Regions from separate parts of the Brasilonema octagenarum UFV-OR1 genome, predicted to be linked through region 1. Evidence: predicted binding sites of a transcription regulator. Region 1 holds the regulator's gene; each other region holds the start of a gene.
The links. The regulator NtcA, encoded in region 1, controls nitrogen genes in cyanobacteria. The targets are predictions, from matches to a motif close to TNTGTANNNNNNNNTACANA.
Positions count from the first base shown of each region.

Region 2: a site for NtcA is predicted at 2,968-2,987, ahead of AC5590_RS16460 (DUF3155 domain-containing protein). Genes of this name have one in related genera too.
Region 3: a site for NtcA is predicted at 4,902-4,921, ahead of gifA (glutamine synthetase inactivation factor IF7A). Genes of this name have one in related genera too.
Region 4: a site for NtcA is predicted at 5,790-5,809, ahead of glnA (type I glutamate--ammonia ligase). Genes of this name have one in related genera too.

Region 1 is NZ_CAWPKW010000098.1:3,504-11,240, forward strand. It holds gene AC5590_RS07525 (ABC transporter ATP-binding protein) at 1-209, opposite strand, end outside; gene AC5590_RS07530 (DUF3146 family protein) at 614-877, shown strand; gene AC5590_RS07535 (RuvC family protein) at 926-1,378, opposite strand; partial or broken gene AC5590_RS07540 (DUF3084 domain-containing protein) at 1,778-3,271, opposite strand; gene AC5590_RS07545 (hypothetical protein) at 3,453-3,710, shown strand; gene ntcA (global nitrogen regulator NtcA) at 3,954-4,625, opposite strand; gene fabI (enoyl-ACP reductase FabI) at 5,335-6,111, shown strand; gene hisB (imidazoleglycerol-phosphate dehydratase HisB) at 6,230-6,898, shown strand; gene AC5590_RS07565 (fasciclin domain-containing protein) at 7,100-7,737, shown strand, end outside.
Region 2 is NZ_CAWPKW010000218.1:19,449-27,185, reverse strand. It holds gene AC5590_RS16470 (S-layer homology domain-containing protein) at 1-1,296, shown strand, start outside; gene AC5590_RS16465 (sensor histidine kinase) at 1,304-2,740, opposite strand; gene AC5590_RS16460 (DUF3155 domain-containing protein) at 3,017-3,334, shown strand; gene AC5590_RS16455 (cofactor assembly of complex C subunit B) at 4,393-4,926, opposite strand; gene AC5590_RS16450 (PadR family transcriptional regulator) at 4,981-5,328, opposite strand; gene AC5590_RS16445 (DUF3611 family protein) at 5,887-6,468, shown strand; gene AC5590_RS16440 (hypothetical protein) at 6,674-6,967, shown strand; gene serS (serine--tRNA ligase) at 7,353-7,737, shown strand, end outside.
Region 3 is NZ_CAWPKW010000013.1:6,673-14,409, forward strand. It holds gene AC5590_RS00685 (FAD-dependent oxidoreductase) at 1-1,452, shown strand, start outside; gene patX (heterocyst-inhibiting protein PatX) at 1,558-1,770, shown strand; gene AC5590_RS00695 (DUF455 family protein) at 2,452-3,333, opposite strand; gene AC5590_RS00700 (class I SAM-dependent methyltransferase) at 3,477-4,535, opposite strand; gene gifA (glutamine synthetase inactivation factor IF7A) at 4,995-5,195, shown strand; gene AC5590_RS00710 (slr1306 family protein) at 5,535-7,004, shown strand; gene deoC (deoxyribose-phosphate aldolase) at 7,535-7,737, shown strand, end outside.
Region 4 is NZ_CAWPKW010000316.1:16,111-23,847, forward strand. It holds gene AC5590_RS28200 (HEAT repeat domain-containing protein) at 1-31, shown strand, start outside; gene AC5590_RS28205 (hypothetical protein) at 36-425, shown strand; gene AC5590_RS28210 (bestrophin family protein) at 488-1,504, opposite strand; gene AC5590_RS28215 (GTP-binding protein) at 2,054-3,424, shown strand; gene AC5590_RS28220 (TlyA family RNA methyltransferase) at 3,453-4,289, opposite strand; gene AC5590_RS28225 (DUF29 family protein) at 4,300-4,725, opposite strand; gene apcB (allophycocyanin subunit beta) at 5,071-5,580, opposite strand; gene glnA (type I glutamate--ammonia ligase) at 5,934-7,349, shown strand.

The DNA of each region.
Region 1 (7,737 bases):
AAGTTGTGAGAATTGAAAACGACGGTATCGACAATTAACTTACCGATATAAGCTATAGCTGCTGGGAAAAGACCAGCCAGCACAGTTAAACTCGCGAAAATAATAGTCAGCGAGCGGCTAGTTGTCCACACCAAACTAATAGCTCGTCCACTGTACCGGAAAACTGCTAGAGATTGGCGCAGGGTGTTACGTTTTTTACGAATCTTCATATTTCTTTTATACTGTAAAATCGCCCCTTATTGCAGTGGTCTGCGCTGAGCGCAGATCGCGTAAGCGTAAGCGCACGCAATCATGCGTTCGCCGTAAGGCATACGCGCAGCGTCTGGGCAGGAGATACAAAGCAGCGTCTCGTAGAGAAGCTATTGCCCCTATCAGGCTGCGAACTGGAAGGTGAGAACCGTTCTGCGCTCGCGCTCACGGCCGAAGCCCCTCGGCTTGAGCCAGGTGCGGTTTTTTATTGTTTATGAACGCAACTTGATATGAGTTGCATTCAAAGGCAATTAGTGGTACGAGAGATTATATCCAAATACACCAATTGGAGTATTTGAGGTATTGTGAATAAATGTAAAGCTATAACAAGTTAGCTTTATTTTTCAACTTGACATACAGCATCGTGAGTGCTAAAGATTTACCAGAAACTACAGCCCATGTCAGAATTATCCGTCAATCTTGGCAAGACGGATTTCTTGAAGGCGAAGTCAGAGCGGGTGACTTTGAATGGCAATTCCAATGGCATTTTCGCCGGGGAGAACTTTCTGTCAAACCTTCTAGAGGGCGTGCTTTGATCAAAGAACCCCTCGGTCGCTTCTTGGAGCAACGAGATTACCAGCTCGAACCAGGAGGAGACTATGCTTTCACTATTCGCGCTCAACTATAGAAACGAAGATTTATCAACTAAACATGTGTTAAAATTTTTAACTTTTAATTATTCATTATTAACCACTGATTCAGTTAAACGATTGAGGTATCTTTCAATTAACAGGATGGCTACAATGTCGTCTATTGGTCGTGGTGGTTGTCGTAAGCCTTGTGGTAGAAGCTTGGCAAGTCCCTTGGGAGGAAACATCTGCCAGTAGCGATCGCGCGCTTCTAAGCTAGTGTAACGCTCATCCACTAAAACGATGTTCAATGGATCTGCTAATTGATTTTGCAGTTCTTGCTTCCAGCGTTTTGCTGTGGTTTGGTCACCCATGACGAGTAAAGAAATGGGGAACTTTTGGCGTAGTGAGATGATGGCGGCGATCGCCTCAGCAGCTAATACGACTTGATGATGGTACAGTTGTCTATCAAGTCCCATCACAGCTAAACCACATTTATCACGACCAGGGTCGAAACCCAAAATAGCTGGTTGGGTTGGTAAAAATTTACGGGCAGTCATAATAAAAATTTAAAATTAACAAGAACGCAAAACCCACAACAAGAGAATTCCCTACAAATTAAATATAAGATTCCTATTTGAGTAAGCAAAGAATTCTTTTTTCTCGATAAATGAATTCAAGCACAACACAGCCGCAACTCACCCACCAGAATTCCCCTCTTATTGACGCGCGATTTCTAAATTTCTTCTGACTACTGATCTTTAACCATTTTTTTGGTCAAAAGTCAACAGTTTTTGGACTGTGGACTTTTGCTCATAGATTATGAAAACTTAACAATTAGTTATATATAGAACTCCTATTTGATTTTTGTTGGCATAGCCTGCACTCTGCGCTTAAAAAAAAACTGTTAACACCTTTATTCCTTCTTCGGTGTTAACAGTTAAGCGTTCCCTAGTAGTTCACGTGCTAAAAATAATCTGCCCGTTTTGGATAGCTATGAGTTTTACTTTCAGTGGTCCTGCTGTATATGTATCCTCTACAGCAACAGCTTTGATCTCAATTGGCTGGTTGTACTGTCTCAACTGGGCGATAAAGCGAATGAAAGTCCCATCTATTTGAATACTTTCTAAAATACCAGCGTTACGAGCGCGAAATTGCGAAGCAGAAATCAGCTGTTCTAGCCGCTGTCGCAGTTGAAAAGATGTCATCGTTTTGGGATCTGCGCTTGTTGTTGCTATGACTTGATCTTTGGTAAAAACGACTTGATTGCGTGCTGCATCAGCAAAAAATGCAATCTGCTTTTCTCCCCTGACGTAATTGCCAGCAGAAAAAATTCTTACCACATATTCTCGACCATCATTAATTTGCTTGCTTAATTGATCAACCTGCTCATTTGTCACTTGTAAGATTTGCAAATTTGCTGGATTAGGAGCACCAGGCTCACTTAATTAGATGGTAGCGTTTCGATTAGCTTCCTGTAAAAGTTGAACGATCAACTGACGCCCTACAACAGGTTGTTCCACACGAAAAACGCCTGTAGCAAGAACTTGACCGCGAACCAGTGCGAGTTTTCCTAAACGCAGGTCACGGTAAGATTGGTAATATTTCTCCAGCCTTGCGACTTCCTGTTCCAGATAGTCTTGTTGTGTTTCCAATTCTTTGAGGCGAGATTCCCGTTGAGCAATCACTTGCTCTCGCGCGGCTATTGCTGTGTTTCGCTTTTTAATGAGTTGATCCAGTTCGGCTATTTTTTGATCCCGTTGTTGAACAGCTTGCTGTCGATTGGCTAGTTCGCGATCGCGTTTCTCAATAGCTGTTTTGGCTTGCGAAATCGCTTTTCTTGCTTCTTCATACAGTCGTTGGCGTTCTACCTTTCTTTTTTCAATTTCCACCAGCAGCTTTTTTTTCTCATTGTCAACGCTTTGAAGTTCCGCTATGGCTTGTTTATAGCTAGCGACTGCTTGACTGAGTTGGTTTTGTGTGCCCTGAAGTTGAGCTTGAGTTTGAGCTTGTTGGCTTATGGTACGGTTTAGTTGAGTCTGAGTTTCTTGCTGTTTAGTGTTTGCCTCACGTAAGGACTGATTCGTTTGCTGCAAGCGCTCTTGTTGAGCTTTTTGTTCTTTTCGAGCTTGTTCTAGCTCACCTTTAGTGTCTTCTAGCTGTTTTGCAGTTGTGTTGAGTTGTTCGCGCTTGCGCCTGAGATCTTTTTGAATACTCTCTAGTTTAAATACTCCTGTACGCAATCCATCGTCGGCAGCAAATAAAATTCCTAAGGTTGATGCCGAGACCAAAGTACCTGTCAGAATAGTTATCAGTACTGCCGTATTTTTTGGACGCAGGTTGAACAGGGAGAGGCGAGCCTTGCCAACTCGTGTGCCAATGCGATCGCCCACGGTGGCAATGACGCCTCCCAAAATTAAAATTGCCGCTATTAGGATGTACCCGGTGGTCATCTTTTCCTACCGATGAAATCCTTCCAGATACAGCCTACTACTTCCAGTCATTATCTGTGGGAAATTGATGTAAGCCAAGCATTGACATGACGCAATCTTCACTAGTCTTTATTCCTGATTTAAACAAAGTTCAACAAATCCCACGAACACTTGCTATTTCACTCACGTACAATATAAGGCTTTGTGTGCAAAGCTGCACTTACAACGGGCAAAGCCTATACTCAACCCAAAAGTCACTTCCCAAAGCGCACCAAAAGTATGCGCGGGTTCTCTTCAGATGCGCTTTGGCTCACCAAGCTATCGGCGGGAGCAATGCAGGGGCTTTCGCTACCTTTTACTTACTTTATGGGCATTTACAAGTCAGTCACTCATGGGCGATCGCCCACAACCAAGCATGAAAATCTATTTTCAAGCTAGCCGTGATGAACTGCCTCACTAGAACAGATGAAAATTTTTCTTTTCTTCTGAGTTCTGAGTTCTGAGTTCTATTTTCAAGCTAGAAAACTATGCATGGCAGTTGCTTACAGAGGTTGATACACGCCTGGTTACTCACAAACGCACCAAGCTTATTGCAACAAGGACGGTATTGTCGATGTCAGTTGTAGTAAGTGACGTTTATGAGTCATTTTTCTGACTTTTTTATCTAACTCAGAAATGACTGTTCATAGCTAGTGAACTTTGTTTAGGTAAATTGGCGACTTAAGGTAACAGGCTTATGAACAGTAATCTTTTTCTTGTGTATTGAAATCATTTTTTTCTCGCGCAAGTCACCTAGTAATCTAGTGACAGTCACGCGAGTCGAACCAATTGCTTCAGCGATCGCTTGATGAGAGAGCTTGAGATCAATTGTGATTCCATCCGCACAAGGAACACCAAAATCACGACAGAGAATTAACAAAAAACTTACCAATCTAGAACCCATATCTCTGTGAGCGAGTGTTTCTATCATCATCTCTGTCTGTAATATCCGCGAAGACAATCCTCGCAGCATTAACATCGACAGTTCTGGGTTTTCTTTAAGCGCTTGTTCCACCTGTTCAATTGGTGCTGAGAGCAATTCTACAGATGTGAAAGCAACCGCATGGTAAAACCTATCTGACTTGTTTCCTGTCAGCAAGGATAAGACGCCGAAAACACTATTTTCCCGCAGCAGTGCTACGGTTATTTCTTCTCCTGCTTCATAAACTCTGGAGAGCTTAACGGCACCTTTTAATAGAAAATACACTCGTTCGGCGGGATCGCCGGGGAAAAAGATGGTTTTACTACGTTCAAACGTTTCTACAACCGGCGGAAAAGCTCCGGTTGCCATCTGACGAAAAACACTTGCTAGGGCTTTATCTTGTGTCACGAGCATTTACCTTCCCCTACCCAATGCCGGAAAATTTAAAATCGATTTCCTAAGAATACACCTGAAAAATCAAGAACACATTGTCAATGTTTTTGTACTTTCCTATACTTAACCTCACTCACTCATATAGCAATTCTAAACTATTTATGAAATTTCCCATAACGTCACCTGTCATTTTTCCAGTGTTTAGTGTCCAAAGTCATAACAAATCACTAAGAAACGCAACTTGTTTTAACGAGGGGAATCACCAAGGGCGAGATCCTCAAGATGATTCTAACGAGCAGTCTGATAACTCCAATTCGATTGCTCTGTTTATATGTTCATCATGATACATAATTTTTGATGTTTAGATCTAGTCTTTTTTCAAAGTTAATTCTAAATTTTTTTGACTTTTTTTATGAAGTAAAAAAAGTAGACACACTCATTCTGTAGAAGGTGTAAAACTGTAGTTCGTATCTAGTTTCTGGTAGATAGAAAAGAAATTCTATAGACTACCAAATACCTACTCTCTACTACTTACTATTTACCATCCACTATTTACTCCTAAATCAATTATCACTACTATGTTTTGAGCATATATTTAAGAATGGAACGATAATTTTGTGGTATCAAAAGGTAACTCCATAATCCGGTTGACAAATAGTACCCATAACAAAGACAAATCGGTGTCAGATTCTAGTATGCTCAAGCAGGAGTGTTCACATTAAGAATTGATATGCTAGATCTGACCGGAAAAAATGCCTTAGTAACGGGAATTGCAAACAACCGCTCAATCGCTTGGGGGATTGCCCAACAACTGAACGCAGCAGGAGCGAACCTGGGTGTTACCTATTTGCCAGATGAGAAAGGCAAAATGGAGAAAAAAGTCGCAGAGTTGGTAGAACCGCTAAACCCCAGCTTGTTTCTTCCATGTAATGTCCAAAACGACGAGGATCTTAAGTCTACCTTTAATGCGATCAGCGATAAGTGGGGATCTTTAGATATCCTGATCCATTGCCTTGCCTTTGCCAATAAAGAAGACTTGAGTGGAGATTTTAGCCAAACCTCCCGTTCTGGCTTCAATTTGGCTTTAGAAATCAGTACTTACTCCTTAGTGCAACTCGCTGGATACGCAAAACCTTTGATGACTCAAGGAGGAAGTATCCTCACTCTCACTTATCTAGGAGGTGTGCGGGCAATTCCCAACTATAATGTGATGGGAGTTGCCAAAGCAGGGCTAGAAACAAGTGTGCGATACCTCGCTGCCGAAATGGGACCACAAAATATCAGAGTGAATGCCATCTCTGCTGGTCCAATTCGTACTCTAGCCTCTAGTGCCGTAGGAGGAATCTTAGATATGATTCATCATGTGGAGCAGGTGGCTCCTCTACGACGCACTGTCACTCAGCTAGAAGTGGGCAATGCGGCAACTTTCTTGTGCAGTGACCTGGCTAGTGGAATCACTGGGCAAGTGCTTTATGTGGATGCAGGATATGAAATCATGGGTATGTAACGTTAATATTGCTATTTGCTAACCAATAACTACTATTTGTGTATTTACCATTAGTTATTAGGTATTAGCAAATGGCTCTGACCCATTACTACATAATTAAGCATAAGCCAGGTTCTGTATGCAAATAAGCGATTCCTCCAGCACAGACTCCATCCTACGCCAAATTCTCCCCTCACAGCACGAACAACCCCAAGGGGGCACTCGTATTGCCGAAATTAGCCGTAGGACAAGCGAAACGGATGTGTATGTTAAAGTCAACTTGGATGGTACAGGAGTTTGCAATGCAGCAACTGGCATTCCCTTTTTGGATCATATGCTGCATCAAATTTCCTCCCACGGGCTGATTGACCTAGAAGTCAGAGCTACTGGTGATTTACACATCGACGATCACCACAGCAACGAAGATGTTGGTATTACCTTGGGTCAAGCTATTAGCAAGGCCCTTGGTGATAAAAAAGGAATTGTCCGTTTTGGTCATTTTGTTGCGCCTCTTGATGAAGCACTTATTCAAGTGGCGCTAGATTTTTCCGGACGTCCCCACATCAGCTATGGTTTGCAAATTCCTACCCAGCGAGTGGGAACTTATGACACCCAATTAGTACGCGAATTTTTCGTAGCTGTGGTGAACCATAGCCAAATGACGCTACATATCCGTCAATTAGATGGTATGAATTCCCATCACATTATTGAAGCAACATTCAAGGCGTTTGCCAGAGCAACGCGCATGGCACTAGAAATTGATCCGCGTCGTGCTGGTACCATTCCCAGTTCTAAAGGGATGTTGTAAAAAAGCAGGGAAAGCTGCAGGAGTGAGTAAGCGTGCTGCACTGAGGGGATCCACTCCTCGCTTTCACTGCGTAGTCATTAATAAATTTTTACGAAAGGAAATAGTTACCAAAAACAGTTAAATGAATCTGAAGTACGAATAGTTGGGGCTATTCATGATGTTGCTTTTTGATTTTCTTAGGTGAGCCTTTTATAAAGAGCTATGAATTTATCATCCCGGTTTAACCCAGCTTTAGGTCTTGTAGGAACAGTAACTGTTGTACTATTTCAAACTCCAAGTGTCGTTGCATTAACTGCATCAGAAGTCAACAACATTGCCAAACAAATCACAGTTCGTATTGATGGTGCAAACACAGGTTCTGGAGTGATTATCGATAAACAAGGAAACACTTACACTGTGTTAACCAACAGGCATGTTGTAGAATTCCCAGGCAAATATACCATTCAAACACCTGACGGCAAACGCTATTCTTTGAACTCTACGCAAGTCCAATCTATCTCAGGAGTAGACTTGGCAGTATTGCAATTCACTAGTTCAGAACAATACCGCAAAGCAGAAATTGGAAATTCCGATCAGTTAAATGAAGGCATAATAGTTTATGTTGCTGGTTGGGCTGACCCAGATGCTATCAGCACACAACGTAACTATCGTTTTCAAGATGGACGCATTTCTGCACGTTTATCAAATGGCAAAAAAGGTTATAACTTAGTTTATAACAACGTCACTAAAGCAGGAATGAGTGGTGGTCCACTGCTAGATGAACAAGGGCGTTTGGTGGGAATTAATGGGCAAGGTTTACGCGATGTCAGAACTGAAGCAATAGATTTTTTCGGGATTCC
Region 2 (7,737 bases), on a different contig from region 1:
TTTCGTTGGCAATCTGGATGTGCTGCATTCATGATTTTGGGCATAACAACAGGAACTATCGCACCTCTAGTGATACCCACAGCATCTTTTGCCCAAACAAGTTTTACTGACGTTCAATCTAACTATTGGGCAGCAGAATTTATTGGACAACTGGCACAGCGAGGTATTATTGCTGGCTTTCCAGATGGCAGTTTCCGCCCAGAGGAAGCAGTCACACGTGCTCAATTTGCTGCGATGATTGGCAAAGCTTTCCGAAAAGCACCAGAACGGCAGGCAGTCGGATTTTACGATGTGCCAAGCAATTATTGGGCATCGAGTGCGATTGCGAATGCATACACCACTGGTTTTTTATCTGGATATCCTGGCAATCGTTTCGAGCCTAACCAAAATATTCTCCGCGAACAGGTTTTAGTTTCTCTCTCTAACGGTTTAAATTACAACGTTAGCGGTAACACCGACAGCATCTTACAAAATTACAACGACGCTTCTAACATTTCTGGCTATGCCCGTACCCCTATTGCTGCAGCTACAGAGAAGCAAATTGTTGTCAACTATCCTAATGCTAAATTCCTAAGTCCCAATACAACTGCAACTCGGGCACAAGTAGCAGCTTTTCTCTACCAAGCACTCGTGAGTTTCAATAAAGCCGCAACAATCAACTCAGCCTACATTGTGACTTTTGCCGAACCGACTCTATCAAAACCACTAGGCGAGCCGACTCCATCAAAACCAGTAGGCGAACCGACTCCATCAAAACCAGTCACGGTGACAATTCCTGAAGGAACTGTTATTCCTATAAGGTATGAAAAAGCAGAAAAGATTCTTGTGACTAAGGATGAAACAGCTCCTTTAACTCTGACTGTGGCGCAAAACGTTGTCACTGATAAAGGAAACTTGCTCATTCCAGCAGGTAGTCAAGTGGTTGGTGAGCTTCGTCCCGTCAAAAACAAGGGTGGTTCTCAATTCGTTGCCCAAAAACTCGTTTTAACCAACAATGGTCAAGAGTATCCAATCAATGCGACTTCTGAAGTGATTACCAAGACCCAAACTATCAAAAAAGGCACCAATACACAAACAATTCTTAGGAATAGTGCACTTGGCGCAGGCGCAGCGGCGGCGGTTTCGCTTGTAATTGGCGATAAGGCTATTAGTGCTGGAGAAGTTCTGGGGGGGGCTGCTATCGGTGGATTAGTTGGTCTGTTCTTTGGTAAAAAGAGTGTTGAGTTAATCGCCATTGATCCAAACACTGACCTACAAATGACTATTGGTGAAAACTTTCAGATTTCGTTGAAATAGTAAGTAATCAGGACTTACTATTAGCAACAGGTAACCAAATAATAAAAGTCGTTCCTGGTGCATCAGGTGATGAGCTAAGCGAAGTTAAAGCAGGGCTAAAAACTTGTATTTCGCCCTGCATTTGTTGTATGAGCTGTTTGGCAATTGATAATCCTAATCCCGTGCCAGGAATTTCGGTTTGAGCTTGAACACCTCGGTAATGACGCTCTCCAAGATGCTGTAAATCTTGTGGTGGAATACCAGGACCAGTGTCACTAATGGCGATTCCCTGAAAATGAAGTTTTTCTTGCCTAGTCTGGATCAAAATTTTGCCGCCAGTGGGAGTGTATTTTAAAGCATTGTCAATGATATTGCTGAGTACTTCTCGTAATGCTTTGGTGTTAGCGCGTACCAGAGGTAAGTTACGGGGAATTTCGGATATGAGTTGCAAATTTCTTTCTTGAGCAATAGCTCTGGCTGATACTAACAATGGTTCCAAGATATTTACTACAGAACAATTAACTTCTTTCTCTCCTGCACCGGGCAACAAGAGTGGTGCTGTGAAATCTTTTTGTACGTTTGCTTCCACAAGCACTTCTTTTTGCGGTAACCTTAATGGGTCTAAATCTTCTGCACTCAAGTCAATAACTTCATCCAACTGTTGCAACAATTCTTTGAGGCGATCGCTTTCCCGCACAATACTAGTTGCTACCTCGCGGTTAGCATCGCCTGGTCGCAGTCGCTTTAGCAACAGTTTGCCAAAGGTACGCAATGCTGTTAATGGGTTACGAAGCTGATGCAATAAATTATCTAGTAAATCTTGCTGTTTTTCTTGAAAAATTTGTTGTTGTTGCAATTGCTGGTGCAACCATGCTCGACGCTGATCCAAAATACAGGCAAGGCATAGTGTTTGGGCAACTCGTTCTATTTGACTCCTTTCTTGTTCATTCCATACTCGGTCTTCTCTGACTGTGACGAGCAAACCCATCATCACATCTTCATGAACAAGAGGTAAAACAATTTGGTCGCCTTTGAATAAATATTCTTCTCCCTCTGTTGAATGCGGTGGTGCTGTATCTCCTGTGGCACTTTCTTGCGATCGGGCGGGAAAATCCTCTGCTGCTTTCAATAACCGAAGGTTATTGCGGTTGTGTTTCTGGTTGAACACATCACCCGTACGAGAATACAGTGTTTTATCCAACGTGACAGAGGCGGAACGATACGAAGCCCAATTAGGATTTGAAATAGGTATTGAGGTGGGCAATACCAAAGCACTAGCTAAGTGCTGTTCCACTGCTGTTTCTGGATAAACTACCACAGGAATCAGCTTCGCTTCACTTGTCGAAGCCTCTATGAATTCTTGCGTTAAATAAACAACGCTCAAAGATGCTTCCAGCCCTTGAGCTAACAGTGCCAATTGCTCTCGGCATAGAGCAACAAACTCAGAACTGGTAGACATTAACATTTCTCAGTCCTTGTTTTAAATGACAGACTATACGGACGAAAAGAAACAAAAGTTGGCTTTTCCTATTTAACAAAGCTTAACTGAATCTTGCAACTAACAGTTCGTTCCAAGGAATTATATTGTTCAACGCTTTTGGTTTTTATACAAAAAAATAAATTAATCGGATTGTATCAAAAGGTTAAAAACTATTGAATTTTTGAACTAGAACTTTTATAATTACGACGGATTTTGTAGCTATCACTACAATCTATCGCTTGTTAGAGGAGGTAAGGAAGGTTGGCAAGAAGACGCAAGAGAAAGAGTCGTCGTCGCCAAGAAGGGCGGCGAATTTTAGAGCATGTGCCTCAATTTAGCATTGAAAGCGGTGAAGATAAGCCTGTGACAGCAGCTAGAAAATTCATTCAAGCTGAGGGAATCTTGCCACCCGCTTTGCTACTTGTAAAGCGAAACGAACACACAACAGACCGTTATTTCTGGGCTGAAAAGGGGCTGTTTGGAGCTCAATATGTTGAAGAAAATCACTTTTTATTTCCTAGCCTGAGGGTACTCGAAGCCCCTCCAGGTCAGGAGTCACTGGCTGTTGCTAGTCGTTAAACTAACATATGGTGATCATAGAGTTTGAATTTAGCTCCTGACAACCATTAACAACCGAAATTGCTAGTTTTTTTTTAAGTTTCATTTTTTTTTAAGAATGTAGCTGACTTGCCAGTGTTAAGCTAGCAATTTTGTCTTTAAGACTATCAACTTTAATCAAACTTTGTGTTTGTATAAGTTGAGTATTAGGTGTGAAAACGTACGTGGGAGTGAGGATACAGCGAACCTGTTCTGATCAAAGCTTTGGCACGCAGCTTCAAGCGATATAGCTTTTTTCAACAACTTGTGGAGAAAAGCTACAGATCTAGAATCGTTTTACCTCCTCTCTCTATTCCATTTCTTATTGTTAAAAGTTTTGACACTCCCTGGGCTATCCAAATTTCGCTGTCGCTCATTTGGATTCAGCCTTGGGATTCTAGGCTAAACCTCGTAGCTTGCTCATGCAGCGATCAAGGGCGGCATGAGTCGAAGTCACCAATCCTTACGCGCGTGACTTTGGGACTGCTTGTCCCTAGCTTGTTTTACAAGATTTGAGATGTTAATAGCTTCAAAGATTAAACCACTTTCTAGAGCCAGAGTGCTTCTGTTGGCAAGATTTTACAGTTTTCTGTAGCCTTATATTGAGTTTTGGACTTACGCAAAAATCGCTCAATCAGCTAAATTTCTCGTATCTCCTGCACGCCTACGCTCTTGCAACGCGTAGTGTGCGCATGCGGCACACACCGCCAAGACAAAGACGCCTTAGACGCGTTCCCGTAGCGTGTCCCCTTAGGACTCAGCGGCGTGCCGATAGCCCTCCGGGTTCGCCAGTCACCTGCTGAGGGAGACCCTCCCGCAGCGCTGGACTCACCGTAAGGCGTGGCGTCAGCCATAGGCTAGAACGCCAAGAATTGGTAGAGTATCCGTAAGTCCTAGAATTGGTATTAAAGCCAATAGTTTATCTGACGCTATACAAATAATCGTAAGACAAGAGTCTAGCATCAGGGTAGTTGCTGAGGGGGTGGCTTTCATCTGTCCCTTACTTGGGAAGAGTTTTTAGCCAGCCGTCCTCATAGCAGCTATTGCGAACTTTTTAATCCCAATGTCCTTTGTAACTCGATGATTTCATCTCGATGGGCTGTTAGTGTTATTTGAGTTGGAGAGTGTTGGTCGCTTTCGTCGGCTGTTTCTACCTTCAGCGACACCTTTTCAAGTTTGGCGGCTTTGCGCCAATAAAAAACACCACTCAAAGGTGATATCAGCACCATCCCAAGAAAAACTGTACTGAGGTTGGGAAAAACTAGAGACAAAACCAGTGATAGACACACAAGACCAATAGCTGCTAAAACTGTTAAAAACACAGCTAAAAACCAGCTTGGTCTAACAGTGCCTTCAAAAGTTACCTGGTTTTGTTTCGGATCGACCGCTGCTACTCGGTAAGACCGTGTTTGAAAATACTCCTTTAATTGAGGCATTAAAGTAGCTTCGTCTTGCTCGCAAACCAGTTGTGTGGTTTTTGTACGATCTTTGGTAGAGGCACGAATAAAGAAAAATAGCCCAACCGATAATAAAAAAGTGAGCAGCAACGTGGATGCTAGAGTAGCAGTATCCATAAACTAAATTATGAGTGTTTCACAGGTGGTGATTTATTCATTATGAATTATTCGTTAACTTGTTCTCCCGCTGATGTACTGTTGCCATAAGCGAGCTAAATCCTGTGCTTTAAATTGCCATTCTGGAGAGACTTGGTACATTCGCCTAGGACGTCCCCGTCCTTCTAGCTTTTTCCAGTACCCAGTAATTGCTTTCTGGTCTTCGAGAAATTTAATTGCACTGTAAAGCACAGTATCTGAAAGCCGATAGGTTGGATATTCAGTTTCCAGTCGTTGAATCAACTCCGTTCCATAGGATTCGCTTTGTGACAAAAGATACACTATATAACAAACAGCGAGTTCCTGACAAAGGTAAGTTGGCGGAGGATTTTCAAAGAAGTGATATATATCCTCAAGTTTCATGGTTAATCAATGATTAAAAATGCCTAAGGGTCGAGCTGACAATCAGAAAAAAACAGTATATAATACTACACTACTGAAAGGAGTACATAGCACTGCTTAGGCCGGATCACCAAAGGGTAAAAATAACATGAGACAGATTTCACACTTTATTAAAGTGGAACCGATGCACCAATTATAGGGATACAAATTTTTGTATCTCTACCCAAGCTTCTGACATTGTATTGAGGAGCGATTTTACAACGGCTATGCTGCAATCGAAGAGTGTTAAGTAATGCCAAGGGCATAAGGATTGCTTAAGCATAAAATACCGTCTAAGCAATTTTAAAGGGAAAATGCGGTATTTATGTAAAACTTAATCAAAACTTTGCTAGACAGTAATTTTCCTATAGTTTTTGCTTAAAGATTAAGCAAACTATCATATTTTTTTTCAAGCATTGTGAATAGTGGACACACTCAAAAAAGTTTAAAGTACGGAATTTGTTTACTAGAAATACTTTTATCACACTTACTAAGTATGATAGTAAATTTATCAAGCCCTCAGCACAAATGGTGATCAGTATGTCAGATTTGTCTACACTCCGGGCAATTGCCCAAGTATTTCGCCTTACAGGATGGATTAGCTTCTGGATTCAATTAGTGCTAGGTGTTGTTTCCGGGGTTATTTTGCTGTTCGCAGTCTTTAGTCAGAGAGGTGCCAATAGTAGTAGTAACCCTGGAACTGGGTTTGGCGCTATTTTTGCCGTTGCTGGGCTTGTTGCCTTAGCAATAGGTATCTATATAGCTTTCCGTTACACCAGACTTGGGCTACGCCTAGAATCCTCAAATTCTAATAACCGCCCGCGCAAAGTTGAAACTGTTCAAGTTGTACGCTTTGCAATTGTGGTGCATTTAGTAGGAATGCTGGTGACTCTGTTGGGAGCGCAAATCATTGTTGGGACTCTAGTCACAAAGTCATTGACTTTACCGCAATTGGGTGCTGGAGTAATCACCCAGATCGACCCTAGCCGGAGTATCCAACCCTTAGACATGTTTGTTGTCCAAGCAAACACGAATACGGTTACAGCCCATTTTGGGGGGCTTGTCGCGTCAATTTGGATACTCTACCGCATCTCCAAACCTCAGTCTGAGCGTAGTTCCTAGTTGATCATTCGTTGTTCACTTTGGATTGCTGGAATGACCAACTACTAATTATTTGAAGAATTTTGCAAAAATTTTATCAGAGTTTTGCGAAAGTGCAAGTGCTTAAGTTGAATCTTACTACAGAGTGACTTAGATAACCATCTTGCTTTTTAGTGATATCAAAGTACACAAAAAAACTAAATTAAAGTTTTTCTATACAAATCTTATGAAAAATCATCAAACATGGACATTTGCCGTACAAGTTTTCTTTAGTACTGTAGTGCTTGGGTTGTGTACTTTCAAACTGATTGCTAATAAACCTCAGGACAACCAAGCGCTTTACTGGGGTGGCTTAACAGGCATACTTGGCTATTGGCTACCAGCACCGACAAATTCTAAAAATGAGGAGCAATTTTCGCCGGGGAGTCCGTACAATACCAACAAGACAACCAAGAGTGTTGTAGTTGAGCACTCACAAATAAGTCAAGAGGCTGTTGCTGTAACTAAGACAGATGAATAATTCACCAGAATGAACTCAACCTCTGACGCTTCGCTTTGAAAATCGCTAGCAACGTATGAAAGAAACACCATTCACCCTGTTAAGCGCGATGCACTGAGCTTGCGTTGCCCTGAGCTTTGTCGTTTGCGTAGCGCCCCCTCTGGGGCTAGGATCGAAGTGTTAAGCGTTCCCTGTTCCCTGTTCCCTGTTCCCTGTTGCCTATTCCCTGTTCCTTGTGTTCTTTCAAGAAAGTATGAAGTAGAGAGGTATTGCTAAGTTCACTTTATCTTTACAGATCATTGACTTTTCCCGCTATTTAGTTTTTGCAGTTGTCACCAGTCGGAAGTACTATATTTTGAAGTGTTAACTCTAAAGAAAATACTAGGCTAAAAACTAGGATAGATCTGTGCTGGACATTAAATTAATAAGGGACAATCCACAATTGGTTCAGGAACGGTTGAAGACTCGTGGTGGTGACTACGATATTCAGCCGCTTTTGGAGTTGGATAAACAACAACGCGAATTGGAAGCGAAGCGAAATCAACTGCAAGCACGTAGTAACGAAATTGCGAAATTAATTCCGGAAAAGATAAAAGGTGGTTGCAACCCCAAAGGACCAGAAATTCAAGAGTTGCGTGAGAATGGTAGTTCTGTCAAAGCTGAGATTGGCACACTGGAACCTCAAGAAAAAGAGCTATCAGCCAAAATCGAAGAACTTTTACTCACACTTCCTAACTTACCAAGCGACTCTACACCTGTTGGTAAGAGTGAGGAAGATAACCCAGAAGTGC
Region 3 (7,737 bases), on a different contig from region 1:
TTGCCCAATTTACTTTGGATCACTGGACTTGTGCCGTTAGAAGTTTTCCAGGAGGGGAATTGCGTTTGTGGCGTCCGATTTGCAGATTTAACTGTCAAAGCCAAGATAACTCTGGACGCCACAGAGTTAGGAGATTTATTAGCTTTAGCTGATATACCTTACCGTTGGGGCTGGGAATTACATTCGGAGTGGGGAGAACTAAGCGCCCCAGCAGATTATAATCATCTCACACAAAGATATCCTGTGCAAGCCCCCACTTGGGTGCTGGTGATGCAAGACTTTGGTGAAGCAGTTGCACCAGAAGTCCCAAGTGCACCGAACAACGATCCATCACAGTTTGTTGGTGCTTGGGACGGCTACGGTGCAGAACAGTTTTTGAATTACGGACGGTTGCCCGGTGGTTTATTTATGATTAATTGGCCAATTCGTGGTAATGACTACGGTGAAGGTGTGGGGCGATTGATAGAAACAGAAGAAACAAAGCGCGAGTTTCTCCAAGAATGCTTTTGGCACAGCCAAAATTTTGCCCATTTTATCCAAAACCAGCTTGGTCGTCGCTATGGTTTAGCTGATAACATCTTCCCTCATCTGGCTCACTCCTCCTTCGCCCTTCACCCTTACTACCGGGAAAGCCGCCGCCTAGTGGGACTAACGACGATTCGAGAACAGGACATTTTGCCCGTAACTGGAGGTATGGTTGCACCTTTGAATATAGATGCAATAGCGATCGCTAATTACCCCAACGACCACCATTATCCGGGTATCGAGTTCCAAGTACAACCCAAATCGATGCGCTGGGGAGGACGGACGACGGGAACTCCCTTCACAATTCCCTACCCTTGTTTAGTTCCTATAGAAACAGATGGTTTACTAGTATGCGAGAAGAACATTTCTGTTTCTCATATTGCTAATGGAGCAACCAGATTGCAGCCTGTGGTGATGGGTATCGCTCAAGCTGCAGGTATGGCTGCAGCTTTGTGTGTTGAGTTGGATTTAAGCCCCCGGAATTTGCCAGTAAGAGTTCTACAAGAAGCTTTATTACATGATAAATATGCACCAGCGGCAATTATTCCATTATTGAATTCGCTCCCAAAAGATCCGGATTGGTTGCACTGGCAATCGTACTATTTAGAAGAACCAGAATTATATCGAGTTCATGGAAATTCCGTTTGTTTATCTTCCTGTCAACATCAGAATGTTGATAGCAATAATACCTTAACTGTACGAAAGATTAACTGTTTCCAGGGCATCTTTCACCACATATCTGAACAAGATTACAAATTCACTATCACTGCGCCAAGTATCCATCGGGGGCATACTTGGCAGATTGTGACTTTGCGATCGCACATCCATGAGCAATTGCAAACTTTTTGTGATCAGCAACTGCTCACCATTTGCGGTCGAATGAATCACGCTCTTAATTGGTTGATAGTTGAAAACCTCAGCAAATAAAAGGAGATTTTACAGTCAAAATAAATACTATTTCCGAAAATCTCCGGATGCAGTAAGGATAACTCAGTAGTAGTGAAATGAAGAGTTCAAAAATAGACATTTCTTATGCGTGCTGCCATTTCATTTTTGATCACAGGATTGTTCTTTAGCTCCTTAGCTATTAACACTAAAGCACTTGAACAACAGGCATCTAAGGCTGACTCACAACAGTTGATGGCGGCAGTAGGCACTTCCAAAAAGTCTCGGAAAGAGCGCTACAGAGGTAGTGGTCGTATCGTAGGGCTGGAACAGATCAAGAGTACACATCCAGTTGTCTAACAACAAAATGTCAATGCTATTTCTTGGGGTGGCAATTGTCTTGTACAAAGAGAATCGAAGTACTGTAAGCCAGGGTTTTTTGAAAATTAGTTACACACTCTCCCTAGTATAGATGTGATGCCAAAAATACAATGAGTCTAGGGATCAGTTCTGTATTTCACCCAAAAGTTTTTGTTTACTTAGTTACCTGTTAACTTTTGCATAGAGATGCGATGCAAGTTATACGTTTCACTTTACTGTCATACAAATGACTTGATTCTCATGGCGTTTTTGAGGTTTGAATATGTATGAGGAATTTGGTGAAATAGTATTAGCTGCTAGTATTGCAAGCATTAAGAGCCACTTAAATAACAAATAAGCAGGAAATTCCTGAACGCAACCTTCACCTTCTCTGTTGAAAGGGTATTAGTTGGGCTAGCAGCTCAGTTAAAGCGATATTGTGATATCAAGTCCGGTTGATAACTTGTCGTGTGTCCGTACTCGCTGCGGACACCTATTCAAGCGGATTTGATATGACTATTGAGAAATCACAACTTTGTCCAAGAACAGGTTGGACAAAGACTACTAAGGATATGGATAGCTGATGAGCAAGAATTCATCAAACAGCTATTGGGGCGAAATTTGGCAAAAAACGGGGTGGACATTGCCCACCCCACATACATCACATACAGAACATTTGTTCTATGCCTTCGTTTTCTGGCGGTTATCTTGCATCCCTTTTAAACCATTGAGAAACATCGGCACAAATCTTTCGATCAATGTCTGTGGATCTCGCTTCCAAACTCGCTCAACTACATTAATCCGAGTCCTTTGCAAATCTGGTGCTAGAAGAGTCTGCGGTAAACGTTCCATCAGATATTGAGGACGTTGCCATACAGGCATTGTGTTTGCCACTTCCAGCAGGTTGGCAACTCTACGCAGTTCTGCACCCAAGGTGATATCCATGCCAGCTTCAAAAGCTGCTTGTTCAATCGCAGCATACTTTCGCTTGGCTTGATCAACCTTTTGGCGATGTTCTGGACTTTTATCTGCTAACTGCCCCAACCAACGGTTACCCCAGCGAACGTGTCCTGCTTCCTCTGGCAGAATTTTTTCAATCGTTTGGCGGATTTTGATGTTTTCTTCGGTTTGGGGCGCTTGCTTGAGGGCGTAAATGTGAGCAGAGAAGTACTCACAACCCCGTTTTTCGGTTACGTTAATTGCTGCCAATCCGGCAATAATGCTATCCTCTAGGTTGTGTTCTGGGTTGAAAAATTCTCGGTCTATCAGACGGTCAAATTCATCAATGTAAGAAGAGCCTGGAGGCGTTCCTACATTCGCTCCCAGTTCCACCAATAAATCAGTCAGCCACATAGCATGACGGGGTTCATCGGAGATATGGTGAGATAAATCTCGTATCAGTTCGGGTGGCTGTCCGTTGAGTTGTTCAATGACTTCAGTCAGGTCTTTGCAACTGCGTTGCTCGCTGTAGCGGTAGCGGTTGAGGGTGACCAGATGAAGATCGCGATCGCCCAAGGGGCGGCTCCCTTTGGGAGCATCGCCGAAGGCGGGTGCAAACCACATCGCGGACAACTTGTGTCAAGATGTCCCTTGCACCTATAGCGTTTTGAAATTTGCGCGGGTAAGCAACAGCCATAACTTTTTATGAGAGTTATGTAAACTAATATTATATTAGTTTTATGTAGCCACCGTAGCTTTTCTTTACATTAAGCGGGCTTTCGAGCAATAAAGTACTTGCTCATAAAGTGAACCCGTATATCAATATTCTCAAAGCCTGCTTTTTCCAAACGCTCTACCAAGTTATCAGTAGTGTAGTGCTTGTAGTAAGGTTCATGAAAAGTTTCGTGGAAGCTTTCCATCAGCGATTCCATTTCAGGAGAATCACTCATCTGAACTGAGTCACAGATGATAAAGGTTCCCCCTGGTTTTGTCACCCGATAGGATTGCTCTATAACCTGTTGACGTGCTGCTGCTGGTAACTCATGGAAGAGGAAAACTGAAGTGACAGCATGGAAGTAGTTATCCAAGTATGGTAACTCTTCTGCATTTGCCTGCAAAAGTTGTGGTAATTCTCCGGGAATTTGCGACAGGAATTCATTTGCTTTACGCAAATAAGCTGGCGACAAATCTGTACCAAACAAAGATGCTTTCGGCAAAGCCGCCCGAATCAACTTTAAAGTACGACCAGTTCCACAAGCAACATCTAGTACACGTATCTGGCGTGGTGACACATCACTAAACACTTCTAACCCTTCTTTAAGAGGAGCCAGAATGCGTCGTCGCATGGGATCAGCTGAACCTCCAAAAAGAATTTCTACCTGCAAGTCATACAAATTAGCTGATAAATCACTCAAGTAGCCATTCGTCTGGTGATGGAAGTTCTGCACATAGTAGCTGGGATAACCATTGATGTCTACATCTTGAGTAAACTCTTGATATCTCTTGTGTTGAGCACGTTCCCAAGTTTGGGGTAAATCCAGCCACACCATTGGATAGTAGCGGAAAAAGTCTTCCCAAGGATTATCAAACAACACGCTTTTAGGATAGACACCACGCTCAGCATCTTCCCAATCAACTTCGAGCAGATTGTTCAGGTTTTGTTGAGCCTTTAATAAAACCTCGTTTGGTATGGGTTGAATTTGCGTCTGCTCAGTAGCAGAGATGATATTCTTCAACCGCGAGCTTAGCAGTTTATGAGCTAGACCAAAATAATTTTTACTCTGCTGAAAAGTCTGATAAGTTAGTTTGGTTAAGGTGTCAGACATGAGAATTGCTTGAGCTTTTGTAACTTTTATTTATATAATTTTAATAAATTTAATGAGAAAAGCATAAATCTTAAGAAAGGTCTATGTTGTCAGGCAAAATCACTCTTCAGTAAGATGTGAAGTCAGAATTTGTTCTTTCCTCCTTACCCCTTTTTCCAAACCGTGAGGGAGATGAGTAGTGCTTGGACGAAAAGTATTGACCCTACTCTCCCTTTAAACTGCCCTCCAAGTCTTTACAAATTGGGAAACCATAACGGGAAGCCGCTTTACATCTACCCACTTCTCTTGGCAACGCATTGGCTCCTGGGTGGAAATCCTAAGTTCCCTACTCTTCTGCAATTATTAATTTTTATTAAAATTAATAATTTAGTAGTTTTTGTTACAGAATTGTATTCTATAATTAAAACTATAAAGTTACTGAATCATGACATTACACAAACAATTAAGGGGAACTTTATTATGTCTACTCAAGAAAAAGCCCGTGCTTTGATGATGCGTCACTATCAACTCATTAAGAATCGTCAACAATCGATGCTGGGGCGTGCTGGCGAGGAATTAGGTCTTCCTGGAGAAGTCTCCAACTACTGGAACCCTGTTCAAGGAAAAATAGATCCCACTGTGCGCATAACTTATGATCGCAGCAATGCAGCTATGAGCTAAGTGTCACGACAAGTAAAAAGTTGGCTAGTACCAACTTTTTATCAAAGAGATACCAACGGTGAACGATTTTCAAAAATTGTTCACCGTTGGTATATGTTGCGTCTATGTTCCTCACTATCCCCCTTCTTCGGTGTTAAGCGTTAAGCGTTCCCTTTTATCTAAAGAAAACTTTATGCATTAGGCTATAAACTGAGGCAGCGCTCTTGGTAGGGTTTCCAACGCTCTTATCCTCTGTGGGGAGACCCTCATCAAGTACTGCCTCCTCCGCAGGCGACTGCCGATCGGACAAGCCCAGTTTTGAGATATCCTGAAGTAGAAGCCAGCATAACGCGGAGAATCATAGTTGTGAAGTTGCAGCGACCGATTTTAGTGGGAGGATTGGGACTGTCCTTTTCTCTGTGGATGTTACAAAATTTGCACCATTCGATGGTGCAGATTGGTGAATTTGGTTTGTTGAGTTTGTTAGCCGTTGGCGGCGGTTTGTGGTTATTAAAGTCAAATCGCACTCAAGATAGTTCGCGATCGCTAAGCAATGTACCAGTAGATCGTACGACAGTAGAAGCTAGCATTGCTAAAGCCCAAGCCGTGGTTAACCAACTCGCACAAGAAACAGAAAATCCTCTAACTGTAGGGACATTGCGAGAACAACTTACCCGTCTTACGGCTGAGTTAGATAGACAAGAAATGATTGCTGTTGTCACTGGTGGCAAATCGGTAGGTAAAACGACTTTGATTGAAGTCTTAAAATCTAGCTGGTGTCAAAATGTAGAGACGGGAAGCTTTTCGTTCGTCGAATTCCAAGAAACTTCACCTTTGTTTGTCAAAGCAGGCGAAAACTCAGATGTAGATGTTTTGACACACGCAAACAAATCTGATGTTGTCTTGTTCCTGACAAATGGTGATTTAACAGATTCTGAATTTCAAAGCTTACAACAGCTAAAAGCAATTAATCAAAATACTATTTTGGTTTTTAATAAACAAGATCAGTATTTGCCAGATGAACGTGTAAGTGTGTTGCAATCACTGAAACATCGGATGTCGTCTGTTGTGGCGACTGCGGCATCTCCGAGTCCGATTAAAGTACGGAAGCATCAAGAAGATGGTTGTGTGCAAGAATCCCTGGAACTACCAACACCAGACATTCAACAGTTGACGCAGCAATTGGGTGAAATGTTGACACAGCAACCAGAACAGTTGGTGTGGGCGACAACAATGAGGAAAGTTTTGTTCCTCAAAGCTGAAGCGAAAAACTTGCTGAATGAAATCAGACGCGATCGCGCTGTAAAATCAATTGAACAATACCAATGGATAGCTGCTGCAGCAGCATTTGCCAACCCAGTACCAGCGCTTGATATCCTAGCAACAGCCGCAATTAACGCTCAAATGGTTATGGATTTGGGTGGTATCTATCAGCAAAAATTTTCCTTGGAACAAGCGCAGACAGTTGCTGGCACAATGGGAAGTTTGATGGTGAAACTGGGTTTAGTAGAACTGTCTTCCAAGGCAGTAAGCACAGTACTCAAAACTAACGCTATCACTTTTGTTGCTGGTGGCTTGGTGCAGGGAGTCAGTGCTGCTTATCTGACTCGCATCGCAGGTTTAACTTTAGTTGAATATTTCCAACAGCAGGAAGTTGCTATTGACTCTGGAACAGTGTTAAATCTCGACAAGTTACGGCAAACTTTGCAAAGCGTATTTCAGCGGAATCAGCAAATGGCTTTATTGCAAAGTTTTGTTAAGCAAAGCGTCAAGCATTTGACCCCACAAGCACAGCAACTACAACTTGTTAAATCTGAGATCAGCGCTTAGCCTTAGTCAGGTGGAATTCAAACTCACACAAACAAAGTCCGCCCATACAGACTCAACTTTTCTAAAGCTGTTCAGGCGGATTTTGTTTGTAGTGAAAGTGCATGCACTTTCACTAGATTGCGGTGCGGATAAAAATTTTAGTCTTACCTGAACCGTCTTCGACTATTAGGAGTATTTAATATACACAGATGAATTAGATTTTTTAAGTATAAATATTTAGACATCTTGGTCTTGGTGTCCTTGCATGTGCTGATTATTGTATTAGGGCTAAAAATAGAGGAAACTTCTGGTAATTTAATTAAACTTCATAATTGTGCTCAATGACACTACATGATTTGATAAAGTTCAGATAAAAAACTTAAAAATTATGATTTAATTTATCTAAATAGCCGTCATGAACTGCTTACACCAGAACGAATGAAAATTTATCTTTTCTTCTGAGTTCTGAGTTCTGTGTTCTGAGTTCTATTTTCAAGTCAGTTTGAAATTTTTTGAGAAAGGTTAATAATTAATTATTGGCAAAAAAGGCGATGGCAGCAGATTATACAGACATTGACATTGCGCCATTTATAGATCACGCTCTGCTGATACCAACCGCTACCTCAAAGCAGGTTGAACAATGGTGTGAAGAAGCAGATAGATTTCATTTTGCGGCGGTTTGTGTCTACCCGACTCATGTGAAGCAAGCCGCAGAACTTCTGCACGGTAAAAAGCCGAAAGTTTGTACAGTGAT
Region 4 (7,737 bases), on a different contig from region 1:
TCAGCACAACCAACTAAATAACAACGATTAAGACTATGTCAGAAACTTCTAAATACCAAAATAGTTTTCATTTCAATCAAGCCCCTGGCAATGTCAACACAGGAGATCTTACCATTCAGCGTGATCAAGTTGGCATTCAACACAACTACGCGCCAGAACAAAAACAAAATCTGGCGGAAGCAGCGAAAGAGATTCAGGAATTGCTAGATCAACTGTCTGTGAGTTATCCAACAAGCACTGAATCTCAAAAGCAGGCGATCGCCTATGAAGCAATAGCCCATATCAAGCGCGACAACCCAACCACTTGGCAACGGTTACGCAGTGCTACTGAGGCTGCATTAATTGAGGCGTTTAAGGAAGTGCTTGATAACCCATTTGTTAATGTTACGGTTGCTGCTGTTGAAGGTTATAGGAAGGCTGAGTAAGAAATATAAAGGGTACAAGCCCCTACGCGCATTAAAGATTTGATAATTTTCACTTTATAGTCTTAAGCTCGCCAGTCAAACTCATTACTACTAGGAGCGAGGCTAATTAACTCTTCAAGATTTCGTTGGATTGTATTGCAAATCACATCTAACGGTAGATCACTGGGATCGTGCCCGAAAGGCTCTTCGATTTCCGAGCCAATTTCTTCAATACTTAATAAAATGAACGTGATAAAAGCCGTAACGATACCAGTCCACCAACCTAAATCACCGACTATTTCAAGAGGCAATACTAGACAGAAAATTAATAATAATTGTTTTAGTACAATACTATATATCAAAGGCATTGGAGTTTTTAAAATGCGTTCACAGCCACCCAAAATATCTACTAACTCATTCACCAAGTTATGTAAGGCAGTAAACTGATAAATATCTAGAGAATTATGCTCGTGTTGATACTGCAAATAATCTCTAATCCATAAGGAAATTTGTAAAGGAGGATGATGAGTTTCTTTAAGTTTTAAATACTGCATTTCGGAAATTAAGGACGCTAACTGCTCGTCCAAAGGTTCTGCCCTAAGATGTAACTTCATCGCGACAGCGAAAGCAACTAATAGCCGAATTGTTGCCTCTTTTTTAACTTTATCTTTATGTGATTTCTCTTTAACTATTACATAAATTCCCTGAGCCAGGTTACGAGTTGCATTAACTAAAGAACCCCAAAGTTTACGACCTTCCCAAAACCGCTCATTCGCTGTATTTGTCCGGAATACCAATAACAAACTAAAACCAATATTGAAAGCAAAAATAGCATTTGTAAGAACACCATTCTTATTTGTGAAGCCATTAAAAAAATCAAAACGCTTGCATAATATTGTTACAATAAATCCATACATGCCACAAAAGATTACCCAAGGAAGAATTGTTGGAAGAACTGACGTTTCGAGTATCAAAATGACTTTTAAAAAATTAAGTTTTTTACCCCTATATAAATTATATTTTCCTGTTAATGAATTGTTGGCGTTGGTGATAAAATGTTTCAACCATTTTGGTGCCTTCCTGGAATGAAAGCTGCTCATATGTGAAACCTCAAAATAATTTAATGTAGAAAGTTAAAAGGGAACTAAAGGAAATTCATTAATGAATCTATATTTACATTTGGATGTACTATTTTTCCTCATTTTCAAGTAATGTAGCCGCTTTAAACATAATCCTAAAACAAAAAAAATTAGTCGTCACCCTTACGTTATATTTTTCTGCTGAAATTAAGAATAAACACAGATCGCAAAAACAGATCGCAAAAAAAACCGAGACTGAAAATCTAACAGTCTCCAAATCAGACTAATCGTAGCTATAATGCAAACAACCAACTATTTGCAGTATGAACCAACTTTGGAAACTCCTGAATAATTTGATAGAGACTAAATTTAGCCGCTAAAAACCCCAGTACAAGATGAGTGGTAATTTGGTATCTTTAATTTTCTACTTACCTTGTAGCAATAGATTGCACTCCTGCCATTAAACCTAACGATACCCGTATTTTGCGATTAGGAGTCGGCTGTTAGCTTGATGTTTCCAATCCAAAATCAGTCTCAAAACTTTTCGCAAAATATAAAATTGGTATAGTATTGACTCAAATAAATCCAGTGTCAAAGAACGTCCAAGAAACTCACTTAAACCGTGCGCGTGCTAGTCTAAGCCTTGCGCTGTCTTGGTATGGAAATCTTCGCAAACCGGGACAGTCGTCATCAAACTCACAATTAGCAGGTTTGGTCAAACCAGAATTGGAACTTTTGACCTCGACACTTAACAAACTAGACTATAACCTGGTTCGTATTGCTGTTTTTGGTTTGGTGAGTCGTGGTAAGTCAGCGGTGTTGAATGCTTTACTGGGACAAAAGATTTTACAAACTGGTCCTCTTAACGGTGTGACTCAGTACCCCCGTTCTGTACGCTGGAATCCTGGTGGTAAGGTGCAGGTGGAGTTAATTGATACACCAGGATTAGATGAAATTGAGGGTGCATCTCGGGCACAAATGGCGCGAGAAGTCGTGCGTCAGGCAGATTTGATTCTCTTTGTCGTATCTGGTGATATCACTCGCACTGAGTACGAGATGCTGTGTGAATTGCGTCAAGCACAAAAACCTTTAATTTTGGTGTTCAACAAAATAGACCTTTACCCAGATACAGACAAAACAACAATTTACAATAATTTACAACAGTTGGGTGCAGGAAATCCCCAGGGAAAACCCTTAAAACCTGATGAAATTGTGATGGTGGCGGCGGAACCTGCACCGATGGAAGTACGGGTTGAATGGTCTGATGGTAGTGTCGCACATGAATGGGAGACTCCACCACCACAAATAGACGAATTAAAAGAAACAATTCTTAAAATTCTCAATCGTGAGGGGCGATCGCTTCTTGCTTTAAACGCACTCATCCAAGCACGAGATGCACAAGAGGCGATCGCCCAAAAAACCATCGACTTTCGCCAACAACAAGCAGAAGACCTGATTTGGCGATTTACCAAATACAAAGCTTTAGCAGTAGGACTAAATCCCATCCCCTTGTTAGATGTTCTAGGCGGAACAGTTGCCGATTTAGCTTTGATTCGCTCACTTGCACGCCTGTACGGCTTACCAATGACTGGGTACGAAGCAGGAAATTTTTTAAAAACGATTTTATTAAGCTCTGGTGGCTTACTGCTGGGAGAACTAGGTAGCAGTTTCCTGTTAGGTTTGGGTAAGAGTACAGCTGCAATTGCTTCTGGAGAAAACCCAATAAATATCACTGCTTATGCGGGAACTGCAATGACGCAAGCTGGTATCGCAGGCTACGGAGCATATACTGTGGGAAAAGCGGCACAAGTCTATTTAGAAAAAGGCTGTTCTTGGGGACAATTGGGAGCGAGTACAGTTATTAAAGAAATCTTAGCTGAAGTGGAACCAAATACGATTTTGTATCGTTTGCGGCAAGAGTTAGGGGGATATTTGGGGTAGCAACTGGCGTGCCAAGGACGCCAAGAGGTTATTTGTCTCGAAGTTCAGATGCTGCAGATTGAGTCATTTGTTGTAGGACTTCTAAATCAGGGGGTGGAGTTTCACTTTCCATACCCAGCCACAATAAATACTCGATATTCCCAGCAGGACCAGTAAGAGGTGACCAAGTCAAACCTTTGTACTTCCATCCTAATTCACCAGCCGCTTGCAACACCTGAAAAATTGCCTCGGCTTGGTCTTTAGAGTCACGCACAACGCCTTTTTTACCAACGCGGTTTTTTCCCACTTCAAATTGGGGTTTCACTAACAATACAGCCTCCCGAGGAGATTGCAGCAGCTGCCACAAAGCAGGCAAAATCTTGGTTAAGGAAATAAACGACACATCAACCACCGCCAAATCAGCATATTCCCCCCCTTTAGAAGTTCGGGAGAGTATAACATATAACTGTTCTGGTGTCAAATACCGTAAATTGGTGCGTTCCTTCAAAACCACGCGAGAATCATTTCGCAGACGCCAGTCAACTTGTCCATAACCAACGTCAACCCCATAAACCAGCTTTGCCCCAGCTTGCAGCAAGCAATCAGTGAAGCCACCTGTGGAGATACCACCATCAAAACAAATTCGTCCTTCTACAGGAATAGCAAAGACTTCCAATGCTTTTGCTAACTTTTCGCCGCCTCGGGAAACAAAGCGCGATCGCTCCTTAATTTGAATTTGAGCCGCAATATCAACTTCCGTACCTGGCTTGTCAATTATCTGACCATTAACCGTGACTTCTCCCGCTTGGATAAAGCGCTGTGCTAAGGCGCGAGACGAACTTAAATTGAGTTCTACTAATAGAGTGTCGAGTCGTTTTTTAACCAATTATCTTTATCTATTGTGGTTTTATTAAATTTAATGCACTATTTATAATTTTTTCTCGATCAACCAGTTGTTCTAATTCTTCTGGTTGATAACGTCCCTCTTCTACTTCGAGGGTTGCCTCATCGATAGCATTTAAGTACGCTTCTTGCAGGGTTTCCACCAATTCTTCAGGAGTTAAATAAAAACCTCCTGCTTTACGACGCTTATTCTCTCTTTGAATTTCCCGAACTGAATTACGAATAGAGACATCCCAAGAGCGAGTTGTACGATTTTCGGCTTGCTGTTTAATCAGATGCAACAGCAGAATTATCGCGTAGCTACGAATTGTCTTGATTATATCGTTACGGCTCATCTCTTCTAATTCTTCGACGATGACCAACGCTCCTGGTACATCACCTTTGAGCAACAAATCTTTTAACTCTAGTAATTCTTCCATAACCAGCGCCTCAATCGTTGGCACTTTCTATTGTGGCGAATTTTCAGCTTTAGTGCGGTATGCATCGCGAAGGTGGAAAAAAGCAAGTTACCTCAGGGAAACTCGCCTGATTTAAAAACTGACAGAGCAATTTCAATCAGTGAACAGTTAACAGTGAACAGTTATCAAGCAACTGATAACCCTTCGGGGAGAACCTCCGGTTCCGCTGCGCTAACGCAGTCGCCTACGGAGGAGCCAGTACTGATAGCGTAGCGTGGCACTTTGTGCCATAGGAGGGTTTCCCGACAGAGGTATCTGGCGTTGGAGACCCTCCTGCTGCGCTGGCTCACTGATAACTGATAACTGTTAAACATCTGTTTCGCTAAACTCTTCAGTCATGTAGTCAAATGGCTCATCGACAAAGGAAGTATCTGTCACACCTGCTGCAGCCGCTTGCTCTTTCGCAATTTCCTTCATAATCTGGATACCACGAACTGTTGGACCAATAGGCACTCCCAAAGAATTGTAAGTTTCCCGTAGTCCTTGCAGCACCCGTTCATCTAAGACATCCATACTACCAGCAACAAGAGCATAGCTAGCATAGCGTAGGTAGTAGTCCATATCGCGCAAACAAGCCGCATAACGACGAGTGGTGTAGGCATTTCCACCTGGGCGAATCAACTCTGGCAGTTCATCAAATAATTGAGAACCAGCCTGCTTGACAATTATCGCCGCATTTGAATTGATAGCCGCTGCTGCTTGCACACGTGCGGTACCGCTTAGAAAGTAAGACTTAAGGCTGTCAATGGCATTCCGGTCGAAATACCGACCTGCAACGTCATAATTCTTAATTAAACCGGTTACTGCATCCCGCATTTCTTTTTCTCCTAATTAATCCTTTCTATGGTTTGATATTAATCTGACTGCTTTTAGCATTTATGCCTCTTGTAAAAAAAGCCCCAGCACAAAAACAATCTATAGCGCTAATTATGGATTCTATGCCAAAGTTGACCCCTGCGAGATCAACTGTCTACTTTTGTGAAACTAGTTAAGGAAAGGTTAAAGATAATCTTTTAACTTGACATTTTGTAACAAAAAATACAAAATCATCCAAATTCAAATCTTTACGATATTGCAGGTGGCTCATGGATGTGGATTTACAAGCGGGGTCAACATGCTTTGAACACTCTGGTCTTACTATTAAAAAATCGGCAGATTAAGGAGTAACCATGACAACCCCACAAGAAGTTCTGAAGCAGATTCAGGACAATAACATTCAGATGATTGATCTGAAATTCATCGATACCCCAGGAATTTGGCAGCACCTGACGCTTTTCCATAACCAAATCGATGAAAGTTCCTTTACAGACGGCGTACCTTTCGACGGTTCTAGTATCCGGGGTTGGAAAACCATCAATGAATCAGACATGTCGATGGTACTCGATCCAAACACTGCCTGGATCGACCCTTTCATGCAAGAACCAACTCTGAGTATCATTTGTAGCATTAAGGAACCACGGACAGGTGAGTGGTACAGCCGTTGTCCTCGTGTTATTGCCCAGAAAGCAATAGATTATTTAGTTTCCACTGGTCTTGGTGAAACAGCTTTCTTTGGTCCAGAAGCTGAATTTTTCATTTTTGATGATGTCCGCTTTGACCAAACGGCGCACCAAGGCTACTACTACGTAGACTCAGTTGAAGGTCGTTGGAATTCTGGCAAAGAAGAAGGTCCTAACCTGGGTTACAAACCTCCCTTCAAACAGGGTTACTTCCCAGTTCCCCCTACGGATACTTTCCAGGATATTCGCACAGAAATGCTGCTGACAATGGCAAAGTGCGGAGTACCAATTGAAAAGCAACACCACGAAGTAGCCACTGGTGGACAGTGCGAATTGGGCTTCAAGTTTGGTAAGTTGATTGAAGCAGCTGACTGGCTGATGACTTATAAATATGTCATCAAGAACGTAGCCAAGAAGTATGGCAAGACCGTCACCTTCATGCCTAAGCCAATTTTTGGCGATAACGGTTCTGGAATGCACACCCACCAGTCCATTTGGAAAGATGGTCAACCGCTGTTTGCTGGAGATAAATACGCTGGCTTGAGTGAAATGGCGTTGCACTACATTGGCGGTATCCTCAAGCATGCACCAGCACTGCTAGCAATTACTAACCCCACCACCAACTCTTACAAGCGCTTGGTACCCGGTTATGAAGCACCTGTAAACTTGGCTTATTCCCAAGGTAACCGTTCTGCTTCTATCCGTATTCCTTTGTCTGGTACTAACCCCAAAGCCAAGCGGTTGGAGTTCCGTTGTCCTGATGCGACTTCTAACCCCTACCTCGCATTTGCTGCGATGCTGTGTGCCGGAATAGATGGAATTAAGAACAAAATCGACCCAGGTGAACCTCTGGATAAGAATATTTATGAACTTTCTCCTGAAGAACTGGCGAAAGTTCCTTCAACTCCGGGTTCTTTGGAACTAGCATTGGAAGCACTGGAGAAAGACCACGCTTTCTTAACAGAATCAGGCGTGTTCACCGAAGACTTCCTTGAAACTTGGATTTCTTACAAGTTAGATAATGAAGTTAACCCCATGCGGTTACGTCCTCATCCCTACGAATTTGCCCTCTATTACGATGTTTAATTCCTGAGTCGTAAACGCACTCTTCGGCTTACCGCAAGGGTGCGAACGGTCTATTAGCGCTATCTGAGCGCATAAATCGCATAAGCTGAGCCACTCATCCTTTCTGGGTGGCTTTTTTACTTCACATACTCCTGACAGCGGTTTTCAGATCTGGTGGGCATTGCTCATTATAGCTATAGCCAACTCTATTAGGACGTAGGGAACAGGGAACAGGGAACAGGGAACAGGGAACAGGAAATGCTTAACTCGTCAAGAAGTTTGAAAGTCTCGTAATGTCCATATTTTTTCATGAGTTCATGTCCTAATCTACCTGGCAACGGCTATAATATCTCATCGGCTTTTCTGAGCAATGCCCACCCTACGATTTGTGGTCTATTCATATGAAAAC